2 regions of the Nocardioides montaniterrae genome follow, and region 1 is predicted to be linked to the other one. Evidence: predicted binding sites of a transcription regulator. Region 1 holds the regulator's gene; the other holds the start of a gene.
The links. Region 1 encodes HrcA, which represses chaperone genes, less so after heat shock. Its sites were predicted from a motif close to TTGGCACTCGNNNNNNNCGAGTGCCAA; they were not measured.
Positions count from the first base shown of each region.

Region 1 (15,170 bases):
GGCCCCGACTCCGGGGACGGGATCAGCCGCACCAACCCGGTGTGGACGGTCCACGTGATCCGCAACGACGGCTCGGTCGTGGTCCGCAAGGTCACCCGCGCGACGTACGTCGGGACCGCGTCCTGATCGGTGCGGCTGCGGGGGAGCCTCGTGGTTGAGTGGTGCCCATGCCTCGTCTCCTGTCCACCAACGTCGGCCGTCCGGTCGACGTCGACTGGGCCGGGTCCGTCGGCCGCAGCTCCATCGACAAGCGGCCTGTCGAGGGCCCGGTCGAGGTGGGGCCGTCCGGGCTGGCCGGCGACTCGGTGTCGGACACCAAGCACCACGGTGGTCGCGACCAGGCGGTCTACGCGTACGCCGTGGAGGACCTGGCGTTCTGGGAGGGCGAGCTCGGCCGCGCCATCCCGCCCGGCCAGTTCGGCGAGAACCTCACGACCGAGGGCATCGACCTCCAGGCCTGCGTGATCGGGACGCGTCTCCGGATCGGCACGACGCTGCTCGAGGTCTGCTCGACGCGCACGCCGTGCAACACCTTCAAGGGCTGGCAGCGTGTCAGCGGGTACGACGACACCGCGTGGGTCAAGCGCTTCACCCAGGCGCTGCGCCCCGGCGCCTACCTCCGCGTCCTCGAGCCCGGAAGCCTCACGACGGGCGACGAGATCGAGGTCGTCAGCACCCCGGGCCACGGCATCACCGTCGTCGATCTGTTCGTCGCGATGAACCTGGATCGCTCCCGGCTGCCCTCCCTGCAGGTGATCGAGGACCTCGCTGCCGAGCCGACCCGGAAGCTCGCGGCCCACCTCGGATTCGTACCGGCCGGTACGCCGGGCTCCTGAGTGCTCTAGTTTTAGGCCCATGGCCGTCAACACCGACACCAGCTTCATCGACCGGATGCCACAGAACTGCGCAGTGCAGTTCCTCGAGCGGGTGGAGATGAACCCCGAGAACGAGGCGTTCCGGTTCCCCGTCGACGGCGTGTGGGAGTCCCGCACCTGGCGCCAGGCGGGTGACGACGTCCGCAAGCTCGCTGCCGGCCTGCTCTCGCTGGGCCTCGACGCCGAGCAGCGCGTCGGCATCGCCGCCGGCACGAGCTACGAGTGGATCCTCGCCGACCTGGCCGTGATGTGTGCCGGTGGCGCCACCACGACCGTCTACCCCTCCACGGGTGGGCCGGACACGGCGTACATCCTCAGCGACAGCGAGTGCCGCTACGTCTTCGCCGAGGACGAGTCCCAGCTCGCCAAGCTGCGCGAGCACCGCGCCGAGCTGCCCCAGCTGGACAAGGTCGTCGTCTTCGACGCCGCTGCCGCCGACGGCGACTGGGTGATCAGCCTCGAGCAGCTCACCGGCCTCGGTACGGCGTACCTGGAGAAGAACCCGACCGCCATCGACGACCTCGCGAAGTCGATCCCGGCCGACCAGCTCTCCACCCTGATCTACACCTCCGGCACGACCGGCAAGCCCAAGGGCGTGCGCACGCTGCACAAGGCCTGGGTCTTCGAGGGCGAGGCCATCAAGGCCCAGGGCCTGCTGACCACCACCGACCTCGAGTTCCGCTGGCTGCCGATGGCCCACGCGTTCGGCAAGGTGCTCTCCTCGACCCAGATGGCGTGCGGCTTCTCCTGCGCCATCGACGGCCGCGTCGACAAGATCGTCGACAACCTGGGCGTCGTGAAGCCGACCTTCATGGGCGCCGCGCCGCGCATCTTCGAGAAGGCCTACGCCCGCATCATCACGATGCAGGAGGCGGAGGGTGGCCTGAAGGAGAAGATCTTCAAGCGCGCCTTCGCCGTCGGTCTCAAGTACGACGCCGCCGCCCGCGCCGGCAAGGTCAACCCGCTGCTCAAGGCGGAGCACGACCTCTTCGACAAGCTGGTCTTCAGCAAGGTCCGCGACCGCTTCGGTGGCCGGGTCCGCTTCTTCATCTCCGGCTCGGCGGCGCTCAACGCCGACATCGCCTCGTGGTTCCACGCCGCCGGCATCGTCATCCTCGAGGGCTACGGCATGACCGAGAACGCCGCCGGCGCCACGGTCAACCACCCCGACGAGCTCAAGATGGGCACCGTCGGCCAGCCGTTCCCCGGCACCGAGGTCCGCATCGGCGAGAACGGTGAGGTCCAGCTGCACGGCCCGCACATCATGGCCGGCTACCACAACCTTCCCGAGGCGACGGCCGAGGCGTTCACCGCCGACGGCTGGCTGCGCACGGGCGACAAGGGCGAGCTGGACGCCGACGGCTTCCTCAAGATCACCGGCCGCATCAAGGAGCTCTTCAAGACCTCCGGCGGCAAGTACATCGCGCCGCCGGCGATCGAGGCCAAGTTCAAGACGATCTGCCCGTACGTCAGCCAGTTCATGGTCTTCGGCGCCGAGCGCAACTTCGTCTCCGCGCTCGTCACCCTCGACCCCGACGCCATCGCCGACTGGGCGAAGGAGCACGGGCTCGCGGGCACGTCGTACACCGACCTGGTCAACAGCGCGAAGGTCCGCGAGATGGTCGGCGACTACGTCGACGAGCTCAACCTGACCCTGAACCGCTGGGAGACCATCAAGAAGTGGGAGCTGCTCGACCACGACCTGACCATCGAGTCGGGCGAGCTGACGCCGTCGCTCAAGGTCAAGCGCGCGGTCGTCGAGGCGAACAACAAGCAGCTGATCGACAGCTTCTACGGCGGCTGAACCGTCGCAGGGCTGCTCTTGGGGGGATGAGCAGATGAGTGACCGACCGAAGGGTGCTTTCGGGTTCTTCAGACGTTGGCAGGTGCGCGCGGCGATCGCCGTCGTCCTGCTCGGCGCGGCGGTGCTGCTGGCCGTCGCGTCGGCGATCGAGTGGGTCCACTACAAGGACCTCAGCTCGACCGCGACGGGACAGGTGGTCGAGCGCGGTCTGCCGACCGTCCACGGGTGCGGTGTCGAGGTGCGCTTCGAGGTCGGCGACACGGCGTACACCGCCACCAACAACCCGGCCTGCATCGGCCAGGTCGGCGACTCCGTCGAGCTGCGGTACGACGGCGACGACCCGACCCGCTCGATCGTCGGCGCCTATGGCCAGGTCGCCTCGGTGATGGTGCTGGGCGGCATCGCCTCCATGGTGCTGCTGATCGGTGGACTCGTGGTCGGTGCCCTCGCGCGGAACGGGCACCCGGCGATCAGGCCCTGAGTCGTCGCGCGGACCCGGGTGGGAGACTTCCCGGGTGCCTTCCGCGCTGCCCGACGGTGACCCCGCCCCCGCCGACGGATCGCTCCCCGTCGCGTCGCTGGACGCTCTCGGGCAGCGACCGTTCGCGTTCTACGTGCACGTCCCGTTCTGCACGGTCCGCTGCGGCTACTGCGACTTCAACACCTACACCGCCGAGGAGCTCGGCGGGGGAGTCTCGCGCTCGACGTACGCCGAGCAGGCGGTCGCCGAGGTCCGGCTGGCCCGGCGCGTGCTCGGTGATCGCGACCTGCCGGTGTCGACGGTCTTCCTCGGCGGAGGTACGCCGACCCTGCTGTCCCCGACGGCCCTGGGCGCGATCCTCGGGGCGATCCGGTCGGAGTTCGGCCTGGCGGCCGACGCCGAGGTGACGACCGAGGCGAACCCCGACTCGGTCTCGCTCGGCTACCTCTCGGGGCTGCGGTCGGCCGGGTTCGACCGGATCTCCTTCGGCATGCAATCGGCGGTGCCGGCGGTCCTGTCGGTGCTGGACCGCACCCACGACCCCGAAGGAGTTCCGCTCGCCGTCGCTGCCGCGCGCGAGGCCGGCTTCGACGAGGTGTCGCTGGACCTGATCTACGGCACGCCGGGGGAGTCGCTCGACGACTGGCGGACCTCGGTCGACGCCGCGCTGGCGTGCGAGCCCGACCACGTGTCGGCGTACTCCCTGATCGTGGAGGACGGCACCGCCCTCGCCCGGCGGGTCAAGCGCGGCGAGCTGCCGATGCCCGACGAGGACGACCTCGCCGACAAGTACCTGCTGGCCGACGAGCGCTTCACCGCGGCCGGCCTGGGCTGGTACGAGGTCTCCAACTGGTCGCGGCCCGGCTCGGAGTGCCGGCACAACCTGTCCTACTGGCGCAGCGACGACTGGTGGGGCGTCGGCCCCGGCGCCCACTCGCACGTCGCCGGCACGCGCTGGTGGAACGTCAAGCACCCCACGGCGTACGCCGGTCGCCTCGGCGACGGCCTCAGCCCCGCCCATGCCCGCGAGCTGCTCGACGACGAGACCCGCCGCGTCGAGCGGGTGCTGCTCGAGGTCCGCCTGCGCGAGGGGTTGAGCGTCGACGTGCTCGACGACGCCGGCCGTACGGCGATCCCGCAGCTGGTGGCCGACGGCCTGCTGCTCGACGGCACGGCGGACCGGCTCGTGCTCACCACCCGCGGACGGCTGCTCGCCGACGCGGTGGTGCGCGACCTGCTCTGACCGCGTCAGGAGGTCACGAAGTCGATGAGCTCCTCGACCCGACCGAGGAGGGCGGGCTCGAGGTCGTCGAAGGACTCGACCCGGCCGAGGATGGTCTGCCACGCGCGGGCGATGTCGGCCTGCTCGGCGTACGGCCAGCCGAGGTGCTGGCAGATGCCCTTCTTCCACTCGATCGAGCGGGGGATCTGCGGCCAGGCGCGCAGGCCCAGGCGGTCGGGCTTGACGGCCTGCCACACGTCGATGAACGGATGGCCGACGATCAGCACGCTCCCGCCCCACGGGCCGCGGGCGATGTCGTCGGCGATGCGAGACTCCTTGGAGCCGCTGACCAGGTGGTCCACGAGCACGCCGACCTTGCGCTCGGGGCCGGGGGAGAAGTCGCGCAGGTGCGCGGCGAGGTCGTCGACGCCGCCGAGGTACTCCACGACCACACCCTCGATGCGCAGGTCGTCGCCCCAGACCTTCTCGACGAGCTCGGCGTCGTGGCGACCCTCCACGAAGATGCGGCTGGCGCGGGCGACCCGGGCGCGGGCACCCTGGACGGCGAGCGAGCCGGAGGCCGTGCGCTTCGGGGTGGCCGCAGCCGCTGAGACCCGCACCGGAGCGGTCAGGATGACCGGCTTGCCCTCGAGCAGGAAGCCCGGGCCGAGCTCGAAGGTACGCCGCGTCCCGCGGCGGTCCTCCAGCGTGACGGTGTCGATGTCGCGGTCGACCGCGACGATCTCGCCGCAGAAGTCGTGCTGGACCTCCTCGACGACCAGGCCGAGGTCGGCCGCCGTCTCGACGGCACGGCCCCGCTTGGGCACACGCCAGTCGCCGGAGAGGACATCGGTCCCGTAGCGATCCACGGCACCAATGTTACGCATGTGAACGGTGTGATCAGTTGCGCTGGGTCTCCGTGTTGGTCCGGTGCGTGCTCTGGTCCGGGTCCATCAGCCCCTCGGCCGCGTCGCCGGGTGGCAGTCCCTCGGCGAGCGGGTTGTCCGGCCCGGGCACCAGGTCCTCGGGCAGCTGGTCGTCGCTGATCGACCCGGTCTCGGAGTCGGGGGTGTCGGGGTCGGGGGTATCGGGGTGGCTCATGTGGCACGCGGTACCCGTCTGCTGGATCGGTAGTCGGGTGCGGACGCTATAGACTTGGCACTCATTCGTCACGAGTGCCAAACACGTGCCCGACGGGAGGTGCCGCATGCAGGAGGAGCGAAGGCTCGCCGTGCTGCGTGCCATCGTCGAGGACTACGTCGCGACCGAGGAGCCGGTCGGCTCCAAGGCGCTGGTCGAGCGCCACGGCCTCAACGTCAGCCCGGCAACGATCCGCAACGACATGGCCGCGCTCGAGGACGAGGGCTACCTCGCCCAGCCACACACCAGCGCGGGCCGGGTGCCGACCGACAAGGGCTACCGGCTCTTCGTCGACCGCCTGTCCACCGTCAAGCCGATGAGCGCGCCGGAGAAGCGGGCGATCTCCACGTTCCTCGACGGCGCCGTCGACCTCGACGACGTCGTCAACCGCTCCGCGCGCCTGCTCAGCCAGCTGACCCACCAGGTCGCGGTCGTCCAGTACCCGACGCTGAGCCGGTCCACGGTCCGTCACGTCGAGCTGGTCGCGCTCAACCCCGACCGCCTCCTGGTGGTGCTGATCCTCAGCACCGGCCGGGTCGAGCAGCGCCTGGTCGACCTCGGCGCCGAGCTGTCCGAGGACGCCCTCGGCCGGTTGCGCAGCCGGATCAACCTCGCCGTCACCGGCGAGCGCATCGCCGACGCGGTGACCGCCCTCGGTGCGCTGACGGCCGAGCAGCCCGACGCGGCGACCTCCGCCGTGGTCGCCGTGCTCACCGAGGCGATGAGCGACCACCGCTCCGACGAGCGCGTCGCCGTCGGCGGCACCGCCAACCTCGCGCGCTACGGCGACAGCTTCGACACCTCGGTCCGCCCGTTGCTGGAGGCGATCGAGGAGCACGTCGTGCTGCTCACCCTCCTCGGCGCGGCCACGACCGACGGCAGCGTGATGGTGCGCATCGGCGCCGAAGGACCCTTCGAGCAGTTCGCCGCGACCAGCGTGGTCGCGAGCGGCTACGGACCCACGACCACCCACGGTGAGGCCCTGGCGACGCTCGGCGTCGTCGGCCCGACCCGCATGGACTATCCCGGCACGATGGCGGCCGTGCGCGCAGTCGCGCGCTACGTCTCGCGCATCCTCGACGAGAGCTGAGAGAGAACCACCAAGAGCATGTCCCAGGATCTGTACGAGCTTCTCGGAGTCGACCGCAACGCCGACGCCGACACCCTCAAGAAGGCCTACCGCAAGCTGGCCCGCCAGCTGCACCCCGACGTCAACCCCGACCCGGAGGCGCAGGAGAGGTTCAAGGCGGTGTCCGCGGCGTACGAGGTGCTCAGCGACCCCGGCAAGCGCCAGCAGTACGACCGTGGCGGCGACCCGTTCGGCGGCGGCTTCGGCGGCGGCGGCGCCGGCCAGGGATTCTCGTTCACCGACATCATGGACGCGTTCTTCGGCGGCCAGGCCGGTGGTGGCGGCGGTGGCGGGCGCGGCCCGCGCTCACGCGTACGCCGGGGCCAGGACGCCCTGATCCGCCTCGAGGTCGAGCTGGCCGAGGCGGCGTTCGGTGTCGCCAAGGAGCTCAAGGTCGACACGGCCGTCCACTGCGCGGCGTGCCAGGGCTCGGGCGCGGCCGAGGGCTCGCAGCCGCAGACCTGTGGCACCTGCCACGGCCAGGGCGAGGTCGCCCACGTCCAGCGCTCGTTCCTCGGCGAGATCCGCACGCTTCGCCCGTGCCCGACCTGCCGCGGGTTCGGCTCGGTCATCCCCGACCCGTGCCGGGAGTGCTCGGGCGAGGGACGGGTCCGCTCGCGTCGTACCCTCACCGTCAAGATCCCGGCCGGCGTCGACACCGGCACCCGCGTCCAGCTGGCCGAGCAGGGCGAGGTCGGTCCCGGCGGCGGCCCCGCCGGTGACCTGTACGTCGAGATCCAGGTCGCGCCCCACAAGACCTTCACCCGCCACGGCGGCGACCTGCACTGCACGGTCGCGCTGCCGATGACGGCTGCGGCGCTCGGCACCCAGGTCCGCCTGCCCACGCTCGAGGCCGACCTCGGCGACGAGGCGAGCGAGACCTCCTTCGAGCTCGCGGTGCCGGCCGGCACGCAGTCCGGCTGGGACACGCTGGTCAAGGGCCGCGGCGTGCCCGGTCTGCGCGGCGGTCGCGGCGACCTGGTCGTCACCGTCGTCGTGGAGACCCCGACCAAGCTCGACGCCCGCCAGGAGGAGCTGCTCCGTGCGCTCGCCACGGCGCGCAACGAGGAGCAGCCGACGGGCGACGTACGCCCTGCCCACAAGGGCATGTTCGGCCGCCTCCGCGACGCCTTCGGCCAGCAGCACTGAGCCCGGCCCGATGACGCTGCCCCAGCACCTCGTGCCGACCCTCGACGGGGTCGGCCCGGGGTCGACGGTGGTCGTCGAGGGCGACGAGGCCCACCACGCCGTCGTCGTACGTCGCCTCCGCGTGGGGGAGGACCTCCTGCTCGGCGATGGCGCGGGGCGGCTCGCGACGGGCACCGTCGCTGCCACCTCGAAGCGATCGTTCGACGTCACGGTGAGGTCCGTCGAGGACGTCCCCGAGCCGTGGCCGCGGGTGAGCGTCGTGCAGGCGCTGCCCAAGGGCGAGCGCGGCGAGCTCGCCGTCGAGGTGCTCACCGAGATCGGCGTGGCCCGGATCGTCCCGTGGGCGGCGACGCGCAGCGTCGCGGTCTGGAAGGGTGAGCGCGCCGCCAAGTCGCACGCCAAGTGGGCGGCCACCGCGCGCGAGGCCGCCAAGCAGTCGCGCCGTGCCTGGCATCCCGAGGTCCTCGAGCTGGCGTCCACGAAGGACGTCGCCGACATGGTCGCGCGCGCGGACCTCGCGGTCGTGCTGCACGAGGCTGCCAGCGAACCGATGGCCGACCTGGCCGTCCCCGATGCGGGCGAGATCCTGCTCGTCGTCGGCCCCGAGGGCGGGCTCACCGAGGACGAGGTCGCCCTGTTCGTGCGTGCGGGCGCCGTCTCGAGTCGCCTGGGTGCCGAGGTGCTGCGCACCTCCACCGCAGGCGTCGTCGCCGTCGCCGCGCTGCTCGCGCGCACCCCGCGCTGGGCGTGAGGCCCTACCCCGACGTTTGCGTCGGGTGTCTTCCGGACACTGACTCCCAGCGACGGTCGGCGAGGTGGGGCCCGCCGACCGTCGTGCGGAGCGCTTCGCTCAGCTGATCGTGAAGGTCTTGTCGTCCTTGAACGGGCCGCCGCCCTCGCCGCCCGACGGGTCGTCGGTCATCGCCACGAACGTGTAGCTGCCGGGTGCGAGCTTGCTGAGGTCGAGCGTGGCCTTCCACGGGTAGAGCTTGTCCATCCAGCCGTCGGACTGCGAGCTGCCCCTCAGGACGACCTTGTCGGAGGAGTCGCGGACCTCCCAGGCGACGGTGCCCTCGAACGAGCTGCCGACGCCGCTGAACACCGTGCGACCCGACAGCGTGGAGCCGTCGGCCGGTGAGAGCACGCTCATCATCGACAGGACGCGCAGCTGCGGCGCGGCCTTGGCGCGGGTGGGCTGGCCGAGGTACGTCGAGTCCTGGCCGCCGAGCGTGAAGTGCACCGGCAGCGGCTTGTCGGCCGTGCCGTTCGCCGAGTTCAGGGAGTAGATGAGCTGCTGGATCGCGAGCTTGTTGCCGCCGGGGGCGGTGTCCTCGGACGCGTCGGCGTACGCCGGGTTGGCGACCTCGAGGGTGATCTCCTTGCCGGGCACGACGCTCGCCGAGGTGAGCGAGTCCTTCGGGACCAGTGCGGCGTAGTCGGGGTCGGTGGGGTCGCCAGCGAGCAGCGCCTGAAGGGCGCCCTGGACCGGTTCGCCGCTGACGGCGGTGCTCTCGCCGGCGAGGCGCAGGTTCATCGGGGTGTCCACGCCCCAGTAGAGGGTCACGTCCGTCGAGCCGGCGGCCGTGCTGCTCTCGGTGGCCGCGGCGCTCGAGGTCTGCGTGGTCGTCGACGCGCTCGTGGGTGTGCCGGTGGTGCTCGGGTCGGTGGCTTCCTTCTCGTTCGACCCACACCCGGCCAGCAGGCCGAGGGAGAGCAGGGCGGCGACCGCCGCAGGAGCGGTACGTCGGATCGTGGTCGAGCTGGTCATGCGGGAACCTCCGGGGAAGGGTTGCGTCTTACGACACTTGGACGTTGCGGGAGTCGGAATAGTTGCGGGACGCTCCGGACGTCTGGCCGGTCGCTCGTCCTCGGACGGTCAGGACGTAGGTGCCGGCCGGCAGGCCCTTGAGGTCGGCCTCGAGGGTGAACGAGCCGCCCATGATCTTGGCGCTGCCGTGGCGGACCGGCTGGTGGCGGTGGTCCGACAGCGTCCACCTGATGCGGTGGACGTCCTGGGTGAGCGTGCCGCCCGTCGTCAGGGTGCCGCTCACGCGCGCGCCGTCGGCCAGGTGGGACAGGTTGACCGGCGCGAACAGCCCGAGCGACTGGTCGCGGACGATCGGGCCGGTCGAGATGCCGAGAGGGGAGCTCGTCGTGGAGCCGGGCGAGACGATCTCGACCGGGAGGTTGGTGTCGGACGCCGCGTCCGCGGTGAAGGCGAGCTGCTGCAGGCCGATGGTCGCCTCCGCCGCCGTCACCCCGCGCGGTCGCTTCGTCGCCTTCGCGGTCAGTCCGATCACGATCCGGTCCTTCTCGACCGAGGCCGCGGAGAACGAGTGAGCCGGCCAGACGGTGCGGTAGTCGGGGTCGTCGGGTCCGTGCCGGGCGGTCAGCGCACGCACCGCCGCCAGCACCCTGTCGTCGCCGGTTCCCGCGACATCGTGCGGCTCGGCGTACAGCCTGACCCCGGTGGGGCTCGCGGCCTGGAAGTAGACCTGGACCGGGCTGGTCGGGCCGCTCGGCCGGTGTCGGTGATGGTGACGTGGGCCGTCGCCGAGCAGCGCGGAGATGATCAGCGCAAGGGCGATCACGCCGACACACGCGACCGCTCCGGCCACCCACACGCCGCGCGGTGTCAGCTTGGTGGGGGCGGTCTGGCTCACCTCCACCACGCTAGTGGGCCGTACGTCGAACCCGGGGGCTTGACGTCGGCGTGCCGGGACCTGCAAGGCTCGACCTGTGACCGACGAGTGCCTCTTCTGCAAGATCGTCGCCGGGGACATCCCCGCCGAGATCGTCCACGAGTCCCCGACCACGATCGCGTTCCGCGACCTCCACCCGCAGGCGCCCACGCACGTGCTGGTGATCCCGCGCAGCCACTACCCGAACGCGGCCGCGCTCGCCGAGGGGGAGCCGGCGACGTCGGCGCACCTCTTCGACGCCGCCCGCGAGATCGCGGCGAAGGAGGGACTGGAGGGCGGGTACCGCCTGGTGCTCAACACCGGCGCGGACGCGCACCAGACCGTCTTCCACGTGCACATGCACCTGCTCGGCGGCCGCGCGATGACCTGGCCCCCGGGCTGAGTCGGCCTCGCCGTTCGGCCTCCTCCGGCCCCTTACGGCGTGGTGGGGTCCTCACTAGGTTGAGGACATGACGCAGCAGGTGAAGGCGGTGGTGGCGCGCTCGAAGGGCGCGCCGGTCGAGCTGGTGACGATCAACGTGCCCGATCCCGGGCCCGGTGAGGCGGTCGTGCGGGTGCAGGCCTGCGGGGTCTGCCACACCGACCTGCACTACCGCGAGGGCGGGATCAACGACGACTTCCCGTTCCTGCTCGGGCACGAGGCGTCGGGTGTCGTGGAATCGGTGGGGCCCGGCGTGACCGACGTGGCGCCCGGCGACTTCGTGATCCTCAACTGGCGCGCGGTCTGTGGCCAGTGCCGCGCCTGCCGGCGTGGTGAGCCGCACTACTGCTTCGCCACGCACAACGCGACGCAGCGGATGACGCTCGAGGACGGCACCGAGCTGTCACCGGCCCTCGGGATCGGCGCGTTCGCCGAGAAGACCCTGGTCGCCGCCGGCCAGTGCACCAAGGTCGACCCGTCGGCCCGGCCGGCCGCCGTCGGGCTGCTCGGCTGCGGCGTGATGGCGGGGATCGGGGCCGCGATCAACACCGGTGGCGTCACGCGTGGGCGCTCGGTCGCCGTGATCGGCTGCGGGGGAGTCGGGGTGGCAGCCGTCGCCGGCTCGGCGCTGGCGGGTGCGAACCCGATCATCGCCGTCGACATCGACGCCAAGAAGCTGGCCCGGGCCGAGGCGCTCGGCGCCACTCACACCATCGACTCCTCGTCCGGCGACCCGGTCGCCGCCATCCAGGAGCTCACCGGCGGGAACGGCGCGGACGTCGTGATCGACGCGGTCGGCCGCCCCGAGACCTGGAAGCAGGCGTTCTACGCCCGTGACCTCGCGGGAACGGTCGTCCTCGTCGGCGTACCGACCCCGGACATGAAGGTCCCCGACATCCCGCTCATCGACGTCTTCGGCCGCGGCGGTTCGCTCAAGTCCAGCTGGTACGGCGACTGCCTCCCGAGCCGTGACTTCCCGATGCTGGTCGACCTCTACCAGCAGGGCCGGCTCGACCTGGACGCGTTCGTGTCCGAGGAGATCGGCATCGGCGACGTCGAAGCGGCGTTCGACCGCATGCACCGCGCCACCGATGGGCAGAGTGTCCTGCGCTCGGTGGTGATCCTGTGACCGGTCGCGTCGACCACGCCGTCACGTCCGGCACGTTCACGCTGGACGGCGAGACGTTCGAGGTCGACAACAACGTCTGGGTGGTCGGTGACGACACCGAGTGCGTCGTCATCGACGCCCCGCACTCCGTCGACGCGATCCTCGCGGTCGTCGGCGAGCGCCGGGTCAAGGCGATCATCTGCACCCACGCGCACGACGACCACGTCCGCGTCGCGCCGGCCCTTCGCGAGAAGGTCGTGGCGCCGATCCTGCTGCACCCCGACGACCGGCCGCTGTGGGAGCTGACCCACACCGACCACCTCTGGGACGTCGACCTCTCCGACGGGCAGGTGGTCACCGTCGCCGGCACGACCCTCCGGGTGCTGCACACGCCCGGCCACGCGCCCGGCGCGGTCTGCCTGTACGCCGAGGACCTCGGCTGTGTCTTCACCGGCGACACGCTCTTCCACGGCGGCCTCGGCGCGACCGGACGGTCCTACTCCGACCGGTCGACCCTCGAGGCCTCGATCCGTGCCGAGCTCTTCGAGCTGCCACCCGAGACGGTGGTCCACACCGGTCATGGCGAGGACACCACGATCGGCGCCGAGCGCGCGCTGCTCGACGCCGACGGATGACCGCGGTCCCGGCGTTCAGGTACGCGGTCGCGCGCACCTGCCCAGGCCGGGGATCGAGGGACGGAGCAGCCTCGCGGGCTGTTCCGCCGGTGGCTAGGGACTATGGGCCAGTTGGCCCATAGTCCCTAGCACTCGATGGCTACCTGAGCTGGCAGTAGACGTCGACGGACCGGGCGCGGTGCGCGGCGGCCGTGACCGGGCCAGTCGCCGTGCAGGCGTCCGGCTCCCCGTGCGCGCTGAGGTAGCCGGGCGAGGTGGCCATGACGCGATAGGTGCCGGGCGGCAGGTCGATGCGCCAGCGTCCGTCCGCACCGGCGGCCACCGTCTGGCCGACCGAGTCGTCGTCGTTGACGACGTGGACGACGCCCGCGTGCGGTCGCGCGGTCCCGGGCGCGGGGCCGCCGACCCAGAGCAGCCGGCCGGTGAGCGTCGCCGTCGAGGCGATCGCACCATGGTCGTTGACGATGACCGTGCTGCCGGCCCGGGCGGGCGTGCCGATCTCGGGCGTGGTGGTGACCGGCAGCCAACGGCCGAGCGAGGGCGCCGTCCGGCGCTCGACCCGGAAGCCGGCGGCGGTGAGCGCCTCGATCTCGCTGGACACCGAGGGGAGGCCCACGCCGCCGGCGACCTCGCCGAACGGAACGGCGAGCCAGCCCCGAGGAAGCGTGCGACGTACCTCCGCGTGGCCGCCGCGCGGCAGCACTCCGTCCGAGCGCGAGTCGTGCACCTCCAGCAGCCCCGAGGGGGCAGCCTCGATGTCGATGCTGTCCACCGGACGGGGCGGGGTCCGGATCGGCTCGCAGGCCACGGCGACGCGCCACTCGGTGATCGTCACGAAGGAGTGGGTCGGCTCGGTGCAGTAGATCCCCGGGACGACCGGCCAATCGCGGGGCACCGCGATGACCTGTCGACCGACGCCGACCCACTTCGTGCCCGCCGGAGCGGGCGCCAGGTCCGTCACCGGTGCCGTGACGGTCGGTTCGCCCGGGCCGGTCACCGTCCGGGCGACGGCGATCCCGCCCACCACAACCAGGCAGGCGACGGCCGCGCCGAGCACCGCCGTACGACGGCGCCGCCGGCGGACCTGCCGACCACGCTGGAGCAGCGCGGCGACGGGCGGGCTCGCGTCGGGTACGTCGGCGACGGCCCGGTGCAACAGGTCGTCGAGCGTCTCGTCGGTCATCGGTGTCCTTCCCGGAGCACAGCGAGGTTCGGGTCGGCGGCCAGCGTCGCGAGGGCTCGGGAGAGGCGACTCTTGACGGTGCCGGAGGCGACGCCGGTCGCGGCCGCGATCTGCTGCTCGGTGAGGTGGAGGTAGTGGCGCAGCACGACCGTCTGGCGCTGGCACTCCGGGAGACGGGCCATCGCCCGGGTGAGGGCATCGGCGTCGTCGACCGTGACGGTCGCGTCGCCCCCACCATGCTCGGGGAGCTCGGCGGTCGCCCGCTCTCCCCACCAGCGCCGCCGCCGGCTCTGGCGCAGCAGGTTGAGCTGCAGCTTGGCGACGTAGGCGTCGCGGTCGTCGGCACCCTGGACCGCGCCCCACTTGAGGTAGCAGCGGAGCAGGGTCTGCTGCGCCAGGTCCTCCGCCTCCCCGACGTCGCAGCCGAGCAGCACGCCGGCGCGCACGAGGCGACGCCAGCGCGCGGCGGCGTACTCGCTGAAGGCGGTGTCGGCGTCCATCACTCCTTCAGATGATCGGGCAACCCGGATCGGTTCCCGTGGGAATCGCCGTGGTCGGCGCGGTCGCCGCTCCCGTAGTCTGGGAGCCACCGTCGTACGACCAGAAAGCGCGCATGCCAGACCTTCCCCCCACCGCCGCGGCGACCCGCCACGTGGTGGTCATCCCGAACAGCATCGACCTGGTCAGCCTGCTCGGCCCCGCCGATGAGTACCTCGGCCGCATCGAGCGGACCTTCGGCGTCGAGGTGCACGTCCGCGGCAACCGGATCACGCTCGTCGGCCAGGCCGAGGAGGTGGCGCTGGCCGAGAAGCTGCTCGACGAGATGGTCGCGATCCTGCGCACCGGCCAGGGCATCACCGTCGAGACCGTCGAGCGCGTCTCCGGGATGCTGCGGGCCAGCGTCGACGAGCAGGGCGAGCGCCCGGCCGACGTGCTCAGCGTCAACATCCTCAGCAGCCGCGGTCGCAGCATCCGCCCGAAGACGCTCAACCAGAAGCGGTACGTCGAGACGATCGAGAACCACACGATCACCTTCGGCATCGGTCCCGCCGGCACCGGCAAGACCTACCTCGCGATGGCCATGGCCGTGCAGGCGCTGAACAACAAGCAGGTCAACCGGATCATCCTCTCGCGCCCGGCCGTCGAGGCGGGGGAGAAGCTCGGCTTCCTGCCCGGCACCCTCAGCGAGAAGATCGATCCCTACCTCCGGCCGCTGTACGACGCGCTGCACGACATGCTCGACCCCGACACGATCCCCAAGCTGCTGGCTGCCGGCACGATCGAGGTGGCCCCGCTGGCGTACCTGCGCGGCCGCTCGCTC
Region 1 covers NZ_BAAGSB010000013.1:47,470-62,639, reverse strand. The annotation lists gene ACYVJ3_RS15180 (hypothetical protein) at 1-126, shown strand, start outside; gene ACYVJ3_RS15175 (MOSC domain-containing protein) at 168-836, shown strand; gene ACYVJ3_RS15170 (AMP-dependent synthetase/ligase) at 856-2,679, shown strand; gene ACYVJ3_RS15165 (DUF3592 domain-containing protein) at 2,714-3,160, shown strand; gene hemW (radical SAM family heme chaperone HemW) at 3,195-4,403, shown strand; gene ACYVJ3_RS15155 (DUF3097 domain-containing protein) at 4,409-5,269, opposite strand; gene ACYVJ3_RS15150 (hypothetical protein) at 5,283-5,483, opposite strand; gene hrcA (heat-inducible transcriptional repressor HrcA) at 5,590-6,612, shown strand; gene dnaJ (molecular chaperone DnaJ) at 6,631-7,800, shown strand; gene ACYVJ3_RS15135 (16S rRNA (uracil(1498)-N(3))-methyltransferase) at 7,811-8,551, shown strand; gene ACYVJ3_RS15130 (Gmad2 immunoglobulin-like domain-containing protein) at 8,651-9,568, opposite strand; gene ACYVJ3_RS15125 (hypothetical protein) at 9,597-10,463, opposite strand; gene ACYVJ3_RS15120 (histidine triad nucleotide-binding protein) at 10,540-10,884, shown strand; gene ACYVJ3_RS15115 (S-(hydroxymethyl)mycothiol dehydrogenase) at 10,952-12,052, shown strand; gene ACYVJ3_RS15110 (MBL fold metallo-hydrolase) at 12,049-12,666, shown strand; gene ACYVJ3_RS15105 (carboxypeptidase-like regulatory domain-containing protein) at 12,806-13,849, opposite strand; gene ACYVJ3_RS15100 (SigE family RNA polymerase sigma factor) at 13,846-14,349, opposite strand; gene ACYVJ3_RS15095 (PhoH family protein) at 14,463-15,170, shown strand, end outside.

Region 2 (15,170 bases), on a different contig from region 1:
AGCCCCGCCCCCGTCGGAAGGTCCACGACCAGCTCGTCGGTGACGGAGCCGCCCTCGGGGAAGATGTGGACGGTCAGGATGTTCGCCTCGGCCCGCCCGCAGGCGGCCGCCAGGGCCGCCAGGGCCCCGGGCCGGTCGGACAGCTTCGCGCGCACTCGCCACAACATGTCCCGATCCTGCGCCCGCCGTGTGTCGGTCGCATTGCGCGTAGGTACCGCTCCCGTTAGAAAACGCGCCGGCCCGCCACGCGGTGCGTGGCGGGCCGGTGTCGTCGTACGTCGGGATCAGTGACCGTGGCCGTGACCGTGACCGGCCGCCTCGGGCTCCTCGTCGACGGGCTTCTCGACGATCAACGTCTCGGTCGTCAGCAGCATCGCCGCGATCGAGGTGGCGTTGACCAGGGCGGAGCGGGTGACCTTGACCGGGTCGAGGACGCCCTGGGCGACCAGGTCGCCGTACTCGCCGGTGGCCGCGTTGTAGCCGACGCCCGGACCGGCCTCGCGCACCTTGGAGGTGATGACGTAGCCGTTCTCGCCACCGTTCTCGGCGATCCAACGCAGCGGCTCATCGGCCGACTTGCGCACGATGCGCACGCCGGCGGCCTCGTCGCCCTCGAGACCGAGGTCGTCGGCGAGGACCGAGACGGCGTGGATCAGGGCCGAGCCACCGCCGGGGACGATGCCCTCGTCGATCGCGGCACGCGTCGCGGACACGGCGTCCTCGATGCGGTGCTTCTTCTCCTTGAGCTCGACCTCGGTGGCGGCGCCGACCTTGATCACGCAGACGCCTCCGGCCAGCTTGGCCAGGCGCTCCTGCAGCTTCTCGGTGTCCCAGTCGGAGTCGGACTTCTCGATCTCCTGCTTGATCTGGTTGACCCGCGCGTCCACGGCGGCGGCGTCACCGGCACCGTCGACGATGGTCGTCGAGTCCTTGGTGACCACGATGCGACGCGCCTGGCCGAGGGACTCCAGACCGACCTGGTCGAGCTTGAGGCCGACCTCGGGGCTGATGACCTGGCCGCCGGTGAGGATCGCGATGTCCTGCAGGATCGCCTTGCGGCGGTCGCCGAAGCCGGGCTGCTTGGCCGCGACCGCGTTGAAGGTGCCGCGGATCTTGTTGACCACCAGCGTGGAGAGCGCCTCGCCCTCGACGTCCTCGGCGAGGATGAAGAGCGGCTTGCCGGTCTGCATGACCTTCTCGAGGATCGGCAGCAGGTCCGCGATCGCGGAGATCTTGCCCTGGTTGATGAGGATGTAGGCGTCGTCGATGACCGCCTCCATGCGCTCGGGGTCGGTCACGAAGTACGCCGAGAGGTAGCCCTTCTCGAACTGCATGCCCTCGGTGAACTCCAGCTCGGTGCCCATGGTGTTGGACTCCTCGACGGTGATGACACCGTCCTTGCCGACCTTGTCGAAGGCGTCGGCGAGCAGCTCGCCGATGTGCTTGTCACGCGACGAGATCGTGGCGACGTTGGCCATGTCCTCGCGGGTCTCGACGTCGCGGGCCGCGGCGACGAGCGCCTCGGAGACCGCAGCCGTGGCCTTGTCCATGCCGCGCTTGATCCCCATCGGGTTGGCGCCGGCAGCGACCGCGCGCAGACCCTCGTGGACCATCGCCTGCGCCAGCACGGTGGCGGTCGTCGTACCGTCTCCGGCGACGTCGTTGGTCTTGGTCGCGACCTCCTTGCACAGCTGCGCGCCGAGGTTCTCGAACGGGTCGTCCAGCTCGATGTCACGAGCGACGGTCACGCCGTCGTTGGTGATCGTGGGGGCGCCCCACTTCTTGTCGAGGACGACGTAGCGGCCCTTGGGGCCGAGCGTCACCTTGACCGCGTTCGCGAGCGCGTCGACACCGCGCTCGAGCGAACGGCGGGCGTTCTCGTCGAACTCCAGGATCTTGGGCATGTGTGCTCCTTAAAAGACAAAGGGCCTGACGTGCCTGGCGCCCGGCTGGCAAGCCGGGGGCGCGAAGGCGACCTCACAAGCGAAGCGGTCGTCGAGCGCCCCCGGCGCAGCCAGGCGGGATGCCAGGTGCGTCAGGCGATGACGGCGAGGACGTCGCGCGCGGTGAGGATCAGGTAGTCCGTACCGGCGTACTTGACCTCGGTGCCGCCGTACTTGCTGTAGATGACCTTGTCGCCGACCGCGATGTCGAGCGGGACGCGGTTGCCGTTGTCGTCGACACGACCGGGACCGACGGCCAGGACCTCGCCCTCCTGCGGCTTCTCCTTGGCGGTGTCCGGGATGACGAGACCGGAGGCGGTGGTCTGCTCGGCCTCGACCTGCTTGATGACGATGCGGTCCTCGAGAGGCTTGATGTTGATCGACACGGGTCGACCTCCCCTTCACATGTAGCTGCGGTGGTTCACGTCTGCGTTGGCACACTCCGGCGGAGAGTGCCAGCCCGACGTTAGCACTCGCCCAAACTGAGTGCTAGTGCGCGTCGGCCCGTGGCGGCCGCTGTCGCGCTCCGCGAACCTGACAGGATGCGGGCGTGGACCTCGACGACTTCCGCTGGCTGCTCACCGAGGCGGGCCAGGAGCTGCTCTCGGCGGCCACCGACGCGGTCCGCGAGGGCATGCCGGAGCTCCAGGTGCAGTCCCTGCTCCGGCGTACGACGACCGCGGAGCGCGCTGCGGGCGTGCTCACGCAGGTCGAGCTGCGCGCCCACGCCGTGGCCAAGTTCGGCGAGCTGGCCCAGCACCTCTACTTCACCCGCGACGCCCTCGAGCAGGCCACCCGACTGCGCGTCTCGACCCACCGTGCGGGCCGGATGGCGGCCTTCGGAGCCGAGACCATGATCGACCTCGGCTGCGGCATGGGCGGCGACCTGGTCGCCGCGGCCCGCGCGGGCCTGGTCTGTGCCGGCGTCGACCTCGACCCGCTGCGGGTCGAGATCGCGGCCGCGAACCTGGCCGCCCTCGGCCTCCCGGGAGCGACCAAGGTCGCCGATGCGACCGAGGTCGCCCACGACGGGTTCGACATCGCGTTCGCCGACCCGGCCCGGCGTACGGGCGCGGGCCGCAGCTTCAAGGTCGAGGACTGGACTCCCCCGTGGACCTGGGTCGAGGGTCTGCTCACCCGCGACGCCTGCGTCAAGGTCGCCCCCGGAGTCCCGCACGACCTCGTCCCCCGCGGCGTCGAGGCCGAATGGGTCAGCGACGTCGGTGAGGTCAAGGAGGCCGCGCTCTGGTCCGGGCGTACGGCGACCGTCGCCCGTCGCGCCACCGTCATCGCGGCCACGGGCGGGCTGGCGAGCATCACCGACGAGGACGACCCGGGAGCGGCGGCGGTCGGCGTGCGCCGGGTCGGGCGGTTCCTCTACGAGCCGGACGGCGCCGTGATCCGGGCGGGCCTGGTCACGGCCGTGGCGGCGGGCATCAACGGCGGCCTGGTCGACCCCAAGATCGCCTACGTGACCTCCGACGAGGCCTTCCAGACGCCGTTCGCGCGCGGCTACCGCGTGGTCGAGGAGCTGCCCTACCGCGAGAAGCAGCTGAAGGCGGCGCTGCGCGAGCGCGGGATCGGTCGGCTCACCATCAAGAAGCGCGGCGTCGACATCTCCCCCGAGCAGCTCCGCAAGCGCCTCGCCCCGACCGGCGACGCCGAGGGCACGATCGTCCTCACCCGGGTCGCCGGCGAGGGCACCTGCCTGCTCGTCGCACCCCTCGCCTGAGGCCGGGCCCGCAGTCATGACACTTGTCATGACGAACAGGCGATGAAATCCCCACCGGCACAGTCCACTGAGGCCGTAGGTTCGTTGTCATGTTCAAGGTCCTAGGTCGTTTCGTGACCCGCTTCCGTTGGTTCGTGGTCGCCTCGTGGCTCATCCTGGCGGTGGCGGCCGCCGTCTTCGCCCCGGGCCTGAAGGCCACGACCGACCAGTCGTCCTTCCTGCCCAGCAAGTACGAGTCCATCAAGGCCTCGGAGATCCAGGCCAAGCAGTTCCCCCAGGCCACCGAGCCGGGCGCGATCCTGGTCTTCGAGCGTGCCGACGGCGGCGCGCTCAGCAAGCCCGACGTCGCCAAGGCGACGGCGGTCGCCAAGTCGCTCAACGGCGATCTCGGCAAGACCTTCCAGGCGCTGCCCGCCGACGTCGTCGCGGTGCAGCCGGCCAAGGACGCGAAGGCCGCGATCGGCATCGTCCCGCTGGCGAAGGACGCCAACGCGTTCGACACCCAGGCGACCGACGACGTCAAGGCCCTGCGCAAGGACGCCCAGAAGCTCATCGACGGCACCGACCTCAAGCTGTACGTCGGCGGCGCCGCCGCCCAGCAGCTCGACAGCATGGACTCCAGCGCCAACACCATGAAGATCGTCGCCGGCGCGACGGTCCTGCTGATCATCGTGCTGCTCTCGATCATCTTCCGCAGCGTGCTGATCACGCTGATGCCGGTCGTCGTGATCGGTGTCGTGTCGACGGTCGCCAACGGAGCGATCGGTCTGGCCGCGAAGTGGTTCGACCTGCAGGCCGACGCCTCGCTGCAGGAGATCCTGATCGTGGTGATGTTCGGTGTCGGCACCGACTACATCCTGTTCTTCCTCTTCCGCTACCGCGAGCGGCTGCGTGAGGGCGAGGACATCGGACCCTCCATCAGCTACGCGCTCGAGCGCGCCGGCGAGGCGATCGCGTCCGCCGGCGGGGCCGTGATCGTCGCCTTCAGCACCCTGGTCCTGTCGTCGCTGGGCATCTTCAAGGCGATGGGCCCGGCCCTCGCGATCGCGGTGGCCGTCATGCTGGTGGCCGCACTGACCCTGGTGCCGGCCGTGGTCTCGCTGCTCGGCAAGCCGCTGTTCTGGCCGTCGAAGAGCTGGAAGCAGGAGTCCACGGGGAGCCGCTTCGCCTCGCTCGGCTCGGCACTCGGCAAGCGCCCCTGGGCCTTCGCCGCCGGGTCCGGCCTGATCCTGGTGATCCTCAGCGCCTTCTCGTTCGGCTTCTCGCCCTCGTTCGACTTCACGTCGAGCATGCCGTCCAACCTCGAGTCGTCGAAGGCGACCGCGGCGATCGCCGACCACTTCGCCGCCGGCGCGAGCGACCCCGCCACGGTCATGGTCCAGGCGAAGCACGGCACCCTGAGCCAGCAGCGGGCCGACGACTTCGCCAAGAGCTTCGTCGGTGTCGACGGCGTCGCCCAGGTCGCCCCGGCCGGCGGCACAGCGCAGGCTCCGCAGTACGCCGTGCTCTCCCCCGACCGGACGACCGCGAAGGTGAGCGTCGTCCTCGACAGCAACCCCGGCTCGGACGCCGCCGCTGCTGCGGTGCGCGGTCCCGTCCGTGCCACGGCCCACTCGGCCGCGGCGAAGATCGGCGCGTCGGCGTACGTCGGCGGGCAGACCTCGGTCTTCGTCGACATCGACACGGCGATGAAGCACGACTACAAGGTCGTCTTCCCGGTGGCGGCGATCATCATCCTGCTGATCCTGATGGGCCTGCTGCGCAGCCTCGTCGCGCCCTGGTACCTCATGCTCTCGGTCGGCCTCGGCTTCGCGGCGACCCTGGGCGCGACGGTGATCGTGATCCAGCACATCAAGGGTGACAGCGGCCTGATCTTCATGCTGCCGATCTACATCTACCTGTTCGTGGTCGCCCTCGGCACCGACTACAACATCTTGATGATCGCCCGGTTGCGCGAGGAGGCCCGCGAGGGCCGCTCCCCACGCGACGCGGCGGCCCAGGCGGTGCGTCACTCCGGTCCGACCATCGCCGCGGCCGGCGTGATCCTGGCGGGCACCTTCGCCTCGCTCATGCTCGGCGGCAACTCGCTGATCGTGTCGATGGGCTTCGCGTTGTCGTTCGGCATCTTCACCGCGGCGTTCATCATGTCGATGTTCTTCACGCCCGCGCTCACCGCGATCGTCGGGCACGCCGCCTGGTGGCCGGGCCACGGTGACGAGAAGCAGGCCGAGAAGCAGGCCTAGCGGATCCGGCGGTAGATCCCGTCGTCCCTCTGTGCGGCCCCGACGATCCGATCGTCGGGGCCGTACGTCGGCGTGAGGCCCTGCGCCGACGACGACGGGAAGCCGGTCACGACGGGCTGGAAGTCGCTCGCCCCGGCGGTGTCGCTGAACCTGAAGTTCGCGTGCCGGATCACGAACAGCCCGCCGCGCCGCAGCGTGCGGCAGAGGCCGAAGACCGTGCGGTCGAAGTCCTCGAAGCGCAGCAGCTCGCGACACGACTCCGGCCCCGCGTTGAGGTGGCCGTGCCGGAAGACGGCGAGCGCGAGGACGACGTCGTACGCCGCCGTCGGCTGGGTGTCCGCGTCGGCCGCCCTCAGGACGCGGACCCGCTCGCCCAGGCCCGCCTCACGGACGCGCTGTCGCGCGCGGCGTACGGCGACGGGGTTGATGTCGATGCCGGTGATCTCGGCTCCCGGGAAGCGTTTCGCCAGCGTGATCAGCTCGTCGCCCGACGAGCAGCCGAACGACAGGATGTGCGGCGCGTTGCGGCGGTCGGCCGGCAGCTCGGTCGCGATCCGGGCGAACTCCTCCGGGTAGCGCTCGGGCTCGGTCGTCGTGTACGGCTGGAACAGGTTGCGCGGCCGCAGGATCTGCGCGACCGCAGCCTCGCGGTGCTCGCCACCGGCCGCGACCTGGCGCAGCAGCGACCACGCGTGCCGCAGCGGTCCGACGCCCTCGCTCACAGACGCAGTCTGTCAGTCACTTCCACTCCACGCTCGCCAGCACGGAGTCGATGATCCGCTTCGCGTTCGGGGAGTTCGTCTCGAACACGAGCGCGCCTCGAACGTCCCCGACCACCGGGTCCCACTCGAAGAGGTAGTACGTGCCATCGTGGCGCGCCTCGGTGGTGAATCCGGGGTGCCCACCGACCACCCGGTCCGGGAGCACCTTCGCCGTCTTCGGGTAGTCCGCCTTGAGCAGGGCGAACATGCGCTTCCGGTAAAGCGCCTCGGACGCAGCGCCGGCAGGCACCTCGTCATAGGTGATCGACCAGCTGTAGTGACCCTTCGACTCGAACCCGTGCTCGCGGGTCGGGCCCGCGCTGTAGGAGTACCAGGTGACGTCGGCCGGAAGGCGGTAGCTGAGGATCTTGCCCTGGACCAGCTTCCCCGTGCTCGGCGCGACCGCACTCGCTGACGACGAGGAGGAGGCCGACGAGGCCGACGTCGTGGTGGGTGCGCTCGACGTCCCCGACGGATCGTGCGGCTGACCGCCGCAGGCGGTCGCCGTGAGCGCGATCAAGCCGGCGGCAGCAACGAGGGGGCGCGTAAAATGCATGGAGGTTCCTTCCCGAGAAACACATGTGTTTGTGGCACAGCATGGCGGGGCAGGAGCCACCTTGTCAGCAACCGTGGGCAACCACGGCCTCCACTCGGGAAAAGGCTGGAGCACATGGCCGTCACCGGAATGAGCATCCTGGACAACCTGTCCGCGGGCCTCGGCAGGCTCGTCACGGTCGCCGAGCTCGCCGCGATCGACAGCGAGATCGACACGATCATCAGCACCATCAAGCACGAGCTGCAGCACTACACCCCGGAGCACTTCAAGCACCAGGGTCATGTCGCGACCTCAGCTTGGGGCGGCGGCGAGCGGTCGGCCAACGTCGCGATGCACCACACGCGCGCACACGAGGTCATGGCCGACACGCTCCTCGGCGTACGCAAGGACCTCGAGGAGTACCAGGCCGCGTGCAAGGAGGCCCGCCGCTACCTGACGGAGGCCGACCTGACGGCCGCGAGCGACCTCGACGCGATCCGGAAGGCGGTCGACTCGCTCTCCCACGCCTCCCAGGCCAACAACTCGAACACCGCCTTCGGCAACGCGCAGGTCGCGCACGCGAATCCGGCAGGAGACCACTGATGACCGGCCACAACCTCGAGCGTCTCAAGCACCTCAAGCACGGCCTGAACAGCGACGACGTCCGCCGATCACAGATCGCCTGGTCCGATGGCGCATCGTCGCTCAAGGCCGTCATCGACGCGCTCGGCGGACTCAGCCCGAAGGCCATCACCGCCTTCGGCGACAGCGAGACCGGTCGGAGCGCGAAAGGCACGCTCGACACGATGCAGAAGAACCTGGCGGTCCGCCACCGGCAGATGAAGACCGTCGCGGCCAAGCTTGACACCGCAGCCAACGACATGTGGTCCGCCGAGCAGACGCCCATCCCCAACGCGCCCGGACCGGCTCCGACGAAGCCGAGCCCGATCGGCAGCAGCACGAACGCCACGGTCGCCGAGCACGACATGAACCAGTACAACGAGGCGAAGCAGCATCACGCTGCGGCGGTCACGGCCTACGGCACCGCCGACTCGGACGCCGAGACCAAGGTCAACGCGGTCAACCAGAGCTATGACGCCGCGGCCGCGGCGCTGGCCGAGATCCACGGCGACCCGGCTGTGGGCAGCCCGTCGAGCAGCAGCTCCGGCTCGACGCCGACCTACGGTGGGACCGGCCACACCGGCACGCGGCACCCGAGCGGCTACACCTCGGGAGTCATCACGGGCACCCACCACCATCACTCGACGAGCTGGTCCTCGGCACCCGGCTCGACCACCTCGTGGGACCCCTCCGGTGGCCCGTCGACGGGCGAGCCCCCGACCGGTACGCCGACCTCGACGTACCCGCCGGACTACCCGTCCACCGACCCCACTGACACGCCTGCCCCGAACCCCGGCGCCGACCCGACCAGCACCGGCGGGCCCGGCGGGCCCGGCATGTCCCCGCTGATGGCGGGCGGCGGCGCGATCGGCGCGGGCGTCCTGGGCGGCTTCGGCATCCGCAGCGCCCTGAACAGCCTGCGGCCGACGATCGAGATCCCTGGCTCGAGCGCGAACGAGATCGGCGCCAGCGCCCGCAGCACCGGGAGCGGCGTCCTCGGCGGCAAGAGCACCGGCGCCGGCTCCGGATCGGGCCGCGGCTCGGGTACCGGCAGCGCCGGCTCCGGATCGGGCCGCGGCGACAAGAAGGGCAAGCGCGGCAAGGGCGAGGAGTACGACGTGGACGAGGACTGGACCGAGGACGACGGCCAGTTCCCCGGGGTGCTTTCCTGAAAAAAGGCGATTCTCTGCCGAATCGCGTGATGTTCCGCGGTCACCGACGTCTGGGTAGGTGACATCTCGGAAACCAAGGAGCATCACCATGAGCACCCAGCTGACCGCCCAGCATCGCGCGACCGAGCCGCTGACGAGCGTCGAACGACCCGACGTCGTCGGCCTCCACCGGGGTGGTCGCACCAGCGACCTCCCGATCGCCGCTGCGCTCGGCATCATCCTGCTCGTCGTGGCCGCGATCCTCGCGGTGAACCACTGACATGACCTTCTCGATCGCGTCGCTCTCGGCCGTCATCTCCACGCTGGTGATCGACCCGCTGCGTCGCTGGCGGCGCTGACACGTCGGCCCTCGGATGTCCCTCGGACCCGGCCGCCGGGCCGGGGGGCGCCCGGCCGAATCGGTCCGTCCAAGCCCCACGACCGAGGGTCAGCGGGCCAGCACCTCGGTGACGGGGAGGCTGGAGTCGGCCGGGAGGTCCAGCGCGCTGGGCTGACGCCCGCGCGCCACCATCGTCGCCCCGAGGGCGGCGACCATCGCACCGTTGTCGGTGCACAGGCCGGGACGCGGCACCCGCACGCGTACGCCGACCTTCGCGGCCCGCTCCTCGGCGAGCGCCCGCAGCCGCGAGTTTGCGGCCACGCCACCGCCGATCATCAGGTCCTCGATGCCCTCGCTGGCAGCCGCCGCGAGCGCCTTGCGGACCAGCACGTCGCAGACCGCCTCCTGGAAGGACGCGGCGACGTCGTTGACCGGCACCGGCTCGCCGGAGCGCTCACGGGCCTCGACCCAGCGCGCGACCGCGGTCTTGAGGCCGGAGAAGCTGAAGTCGAAGCGGTGCCGCTCGAGGTCCTTGCGCGTCGACAGCCCGCGCGGGAAGTCGATGGTGATCTGACCGTCACGGGCAGCCCGGTCGATGTGCGGGCCGCCCGGGAACGGCAGGCCGAGCAGGCGCGCGACCTTGTCGAACGCCTCGCCGGCGGCGTCGTCGATGGTGGCCCCCAACGGGTCGACGCCCCCGCCGTCGGCTCCCCCGCCGGTGATGTCGGTGACCCGCAGCAGGCTGGAGTGCCCACCGGAGACCAGCAGCGCGAGGCTCGGCTCCGGGAGCGGCCCGTGCTCGAGCTGGTCCACCGCGACATGGGCCGCGAGGTGGTTGACGCCGTACAGCGGCTTGTCGAGGCCCAGCGCGAGCGCCTTGGCGCTGGCGACGCCGACCAGGAGTGCGCCGGCCAGGCCGGGCCCGTGGGTGACGGCAATGGCGTCGACGTCGCGCAGGGCGATGCCGGCGGTGTCGCAGGCCCGCTGGATGGTCGGCACCATGGCCTCGAGGTGCGCACGCGAGGCGACCTCGGGGACTACGCCGCCGAAGCGCGCGTGCTCCTCGACGCTGCTGGCCACCGCGTCGGCGAGCAGGGTGTGTCCGCGCACGATGCCGACGCCGGTCTCGTCGCAGGAGGTCTCGATGCCGAGGACCAGGGGCTCGTCACTCACGGGTCCATCCTCACCGATCGCTGCATGACCACTGCCGTCGACCCGTCGCGGTAGTAGCGCGGCCGACGGGCGATCTCGGTGAACCCGGCCTCCAGGTAGAGCGCCTGGGCGGCGACGTTGTCCTCGCGGACCTCGAGGGTCATCCGCTCCGCACCGCGCTCCCGCGCCTCCGTGACACAGCCGTCGAGCAGGCGCCGGCCGAGGCCGCGCCGGCGCTCCCCCGCCGCGATCGCGATGCGCTGGAGCTCGGCGTCCTCGCCGGCGACACTGACCACGGCGTGGCCGAGCAGCCGTCCGTCCTCCTCGAGCAGCCAGTAGCTCACGGTCGGCAGCTCACCGGCCACCCCCTGCGCGAGCAGGTTCTCGGTCCACGCGTCCTCGGGGAACGAGGCTGCCTCCGCCGCCGCGACGGCCGCCAGGTCACCGACGACCGCGAGGCGGACCTTCACCGGCCCTGCTCGGCGTCGGGTCGACGCAGGTACATCGGCTCGGGCTCGACGACCTCCGCGCTGCCGTCGGCGACGATGCGCGCCAGCCACGCGCCGGACGCGCGCTGCGGACCGACCGCGTGCGGGAAGTGGTCGGGGTAGATCAGCGCGCCCTCGCCGACCACGGGGCCGTCGGTGGCCACGACCGCCGGCTTCTCGACGACCGGTCCGGAGGTACGCCGACCCGCAGCGTCGTACGTCGCGAAGTAGACCTCCTTGCGCCGCGCGTCGGTCGCGACCGCGAAGTCACCGGTGACGGCGCCGTCGGCGACCGCCTGCGCGGCGAGCACGTCGAGCGTGCAGACGCCGTGGACCGGGAGGCCGAGGACATGGGCAAGGGTCCGCGCCGTGACCAGCCCGACCCGCAAGCCGGTGAACGGTCCGGGGCCGACGCCGACCGCGATGCCGGTCAGGGCGCTCCGGTCGATGCCGACGAGTGCCTGCTCGATCAGCGGGGCGAGCGTCTCGCCGTGCTTCATGGGCTGGTCGGAGACCAGGTCGGCCAGGACCTCAGCGCCATCGACGAGTCCGACGGCGACCGTCGGGGAGGCGGTGTCGAGGGCGAGCAGCACAGGCGGAAGGCTACAGCGGGCGGTCGAGCCAGCCCGCGCCCCACGGCTCGATCGTGACCACGCGCGGATCGTCGCCCGGGTCGACGTCGAGGCTGGCGACGGCACGGTCGATGCGGATCTCCAGCGGCGAGTCGGTGAGCACCTCGGCCATCCCGCGACCCCACTCGACGACCGTGACCGCGGTGTCGAGGTCGGCGTCGAGGTCGAGGTCGTCGAGCTCGGCGGAGTCGCCGAGGCGGTAGGCGTCGACGTGGACGAGCGCCGGTCCGTCGCTGAGGCTCGGGTGCACCCGAGCGATGACGAAGGTCGGCGAGGTGATGCCGCCGCGCACGCCCAGTCCCTCACCCAGGCCCTGGGTGAACGTCGTCTTGCCGGCGCCGAGCTCACCGCTCAGGACGACCACGTCGCCGGCCCTGAGGACCTTGGCGATGCGGCCGGCCAGGTCGCGCATCTCGTCGGCGGTCGCCACCTCGACCGTGGTCGGGGTGGCTCGCGCGAGGCGGACGTACGGCGAGGTGCGGCCCGTCTCACCGAACCCCATGCTGCGCCAGAACCCGATGGTGCGCGGGAGCTCCTCGCGGGCCAGCACGGCGACCTGGTGGACGCCACGCGCCGCGGCCGCCTCGAGGGCGGCCGAGACCAGCGCTCGCGCCACGCCCTTGCCCTGCGCGGCGGGCGTCACGCCGAAGCGGCGCAGGCAGATGACGTCGTCGACCCGGTCCAGGATCACGGTGCCGCACGGGACGCCGTCGGCGTACGCCAGCAGGCCACCGGCCCCCAGCAGCGCGCCGATCGTCTCCTCGGTCTCGGCGAGGGCATCGGTCGGCGGATCCAGCGCGGGTCGGTCCGCGAAGGCCGCGCGGACGACCGCGAGGACCTGCGCAGCGGCCTCGGGGCCGACCGCTTCGACGGTGACGGTCACCGGCGCCCGGCCCCCTCCGTCGCAGCCGTGATGAGCTGGTCGAGCTGGGCGTTGACCATCTCGTGGCGCTCGAGGATCACCATGTGCCCGGCGCCCTCGCACTCGAGGAGCTCCGAGCCCTCGATGCGGGCGTTGAGCTTGCGGGAGTGGCCGATCGAGGTGAGCTTGTCCTTGGTGCCGCAGATGATCGTCACCGGGATCTTGCTCAGCGTCTCGACACAGTCGAACTTGTCCAGGCGCACGAAATTCGGGAAGAACTCCGCGACCGTCTCGAACGGCGTGGCGGACAGCATCTCGTCGACGAACTCGACGTACCCGAACGGCACCTCGTCGCCGAACGCGAACCCGTCGGTGACGACCGTGGCGACGCTGCTGCCCATCCGCCGCAGCGCGTCGACGATCTTGTGGCCGCGACTGAGCGTGCGGATCGCGCCCGAGGTGAGCGGCACGCCGAGCTTGGCGGGCAGGAACGGCACCAGGATCCGGCTGTCCAGGCCGCCGGCGGTCGTCGAGACCAGCCCGACGCCGATCACCTTGGTGCCGATCATCTCGGGGAACTGCTCGGTCAGCGCGACGATCGTCATGCCGCCCATCGAGTGGCCGACCACGACGACCGGGCCGTCGGGCGCGACGGCCTCGATGATCGTCTTGAGGTCGCGACCGAGCTGGTCGATCGTCGAGTTCTCGCGCGGGCTGTCGCCCGAGCGACCGTGCGAGCGCTGGTCGTAGAAGACGGTCCGGACCAAGCCGCGGTACGCCGCCCGCTGGAAGTGCCAGCAGTCCAGGTTGAGGCAGTAGCCGTGGGCGAAGATCAGCGTCAGCTCGTCGAGCCCGTTCTCGCGGTCGCGGCGGAAGAAGCGACGACCCTCGGGCGCACGCTCGACGTCGTCGATCTCGACGTGGAGCGGGGTGCCGTCGTCGGCGAGCACGGTGATCGGGTCGGAGCGCAGCGCACCGAAGGCGACCCGCTCACCGGCCCGGTGGCTGATCTGCCGCTGCTGACGGGCGACGCCGAGCGCGGTGCCCGCCGCTGCGATGCCGAGAGCACCCGCGATCGAGCCGAGGATCCGGTTGCGGTTGCTCATGCATCCACCTCGCTGTCGACGTACGTCCTGGCCATGCGGCCTCCGATCCTGGTGACGATCTCGTAGTTGATGGTGCCGCACGCCTCTGCCCAGTCCTGGGCGGTCGGGCCGCCGGCCCGAGGCGGACCGAAGAGGAGGACGTCGGTGCCGGGCTCGGGGCGGTCCCCACCGAGGTCGACGACGAACTGGTCCATGCACACGCGGCCGCGGATCGGCCGCCGCTTGCCGTCCACCGCCACCTCCGCGCTCGCCGCCGGGTCGGCGGACGAGGCATGACGGGGTACGCCGTCGGCGTACCCGAGCGGGACCAGCCCGACGGTCGTCACGCGGTCGGCGGTCCAGAGGTGGCCGTAGGAGACGGAGTCGCCGATGGCGAGGTCCTTGACCATCGCCAGCGGGGCCCGCACGGTCATCGCGGGGACCAGGCCGAGGTCGGGGGTCACGCCCGGGGCCGGGTCGAGGCCGTACGCCGCGAGGCCGCACCGCACCAGGTCGAAACGTGCGCTGGGCCGCAGGATCGCGGCGGCGGAGTTGGCGAGGTGGCGCAGCTCGGGCGTCAGGCCCGCCGCCGCGGCCAGGTCGAGCGCCCGACGGAAGGCGCGCTCCTGGCGGTTGTTGGCCGGGTGGTCCGGCTCGTCGGAGCAGGCCAGGTGCGACCAGATGCCGGTGATCCGCCACCTCCCGGCCCGCTCACCCTGCGCGGCGTACGCGAACAGGTCCGTCCAGGTGCCGGCCGGCGCGCCGCCGCGGGACAGGCCGGTGTCGACCTTGAGCTGGACGCGAGGCGTCGTGCCCTGGGGCGCGGCGGCAGCGATGTCGTCGAGCTCGGCGATGGAGTAGGCGGTGAGCTCGATGTCGCGCTCGAGCGCGGCGGCCAGGTCGGTGTCGGGCACGGTGAGCCAGCAGAGGATCGGGCCCTCGATGCCGGCGTCGCGCAGCGCGACCGCCTCCTCGACGGTCGCGACGCCCAGCCAGTCGGCACCACCCTGCTTGGCTGCCCGGGCCGACTCGATCGCGCCGTGGCCATATCCGTCGGCCTTCACCACGACCATCAACCGGGTCTGGGTGTGCTCACGCAGGACGCGGGCGTTGTGCCGGATCGCGGCCAGGTCGACCTCGATCCGGCCGGGGCCCAGGCTCGTCGGCGCGGTCATGCCCCTCATCCTCCCAGGATGTCTCTGACCAGGACCGGCAGGGCGGCAGCGATGTCGCTCGCGACCAGGGTCCTGTCGTGTGCGGCGAGGGTCGCGGCGGCGCCGTGGAGCCACGACCCGACGCTGGCGGCGTCGTAGGGACTGAGGCCGGTCGCGAGCAGCGCGCCGATGAGGCCGCCGAGCACGTCGCCCGCCCCCGCGGTCGCCAGCCACGGGGTGCCGGAGGTCGTCACGCGGACCCTTCCGTCGGGGTCGGCGACGAGGGTGCCCCGGCCCTTGAGCAGCACCGTGGCGCGGTAGCGGGCTGCGGCGTCGCGAGCGTGGGTGAGCGGGTCCGCCTCGACCTGTGCGCGGGCGGTGCCGAGGAGGTCGGCGAGCTCGCCGGCGTGCGGGGTGAGGACGGCCGGGGTCGGTGTCGGGGCGGCGAGGTGGCGGAGGGCGTCGGCATCG
Region 2 covers NZ_BAAGSB010000001.1:124,861-140,030, forward strand. The annotation lists gene ACYVJ3_RS00580 (GNAT family N-acetyltransferase) at 1-167, opposite strand, end outside; gene groL (chaperonin GroEL) at 285-1,904, opposite strand; gene groES (co-chaperone GroES) at 2,036-2,329, opposite strand; gene ACYVJ3_RS00595 (class I SAM-dependent methyltransferase) at 2,494-3,675, shown strand; gene ACYVJ3_RS00600 (MMPL family transporter) at 3,789-5,918, shown strand; gene ACYVJ3_RS00605 (SAM-dependent methyltransferase) at 5,915-6,640, opposite strand; gene ACYVJ3_RS00610 (hypothetical protein) at 6,657-7,235, opposite strand; gene ACYVJ3_RS00615 (hypothetical protein) at 7,350-7,817, shown strand; gene ACYVJ3_RS00620 (hypothetical protein) at 7,817-9,007, shown strand; gene ACYVJ3_RS00625 (hypothetical protein) at 9,096-9,266, shown strand; gene tsaD (tRNA (adenosine(37)-N6)-threonylcarbamoyltransferase complex transferase subunit TsaD) at 9,435-10,499, opposite strand; gene rimI (ribosomal protein S18-alanine N-acetyltransferase) at 10,496-10,948, opposite strand; gene tsaB (tRNA (adenosine(37)-N6)-threonylcarbamoyltransferase complex dimerization subunit type 1 TsaB) at 10,945-11,559, opposite strand; gene tsaE (tRNA (adenosine(37)-N6)-threonylcarbamoyltransferase complex ATPase subunit type 1 TsaE) at 11,570-12,481, opposite strand; gene ACYVJ3_RS00650 (alpha/beta fold hydrolase) at 12,478-13,566, opposite strand; gene alr (alanine racemase) at 13,563-14,720, opposite strand; gene ACYVJ3_RS00660 (NAD(P)H-hydrate dehydratase) at 14,726-15,170, opposite strand, start outside.
Region 2: a site for HrcA is predicted at 2,410-2,436, ahead of groES (co-chaperone GroES). Genes of this name have one in related genera too.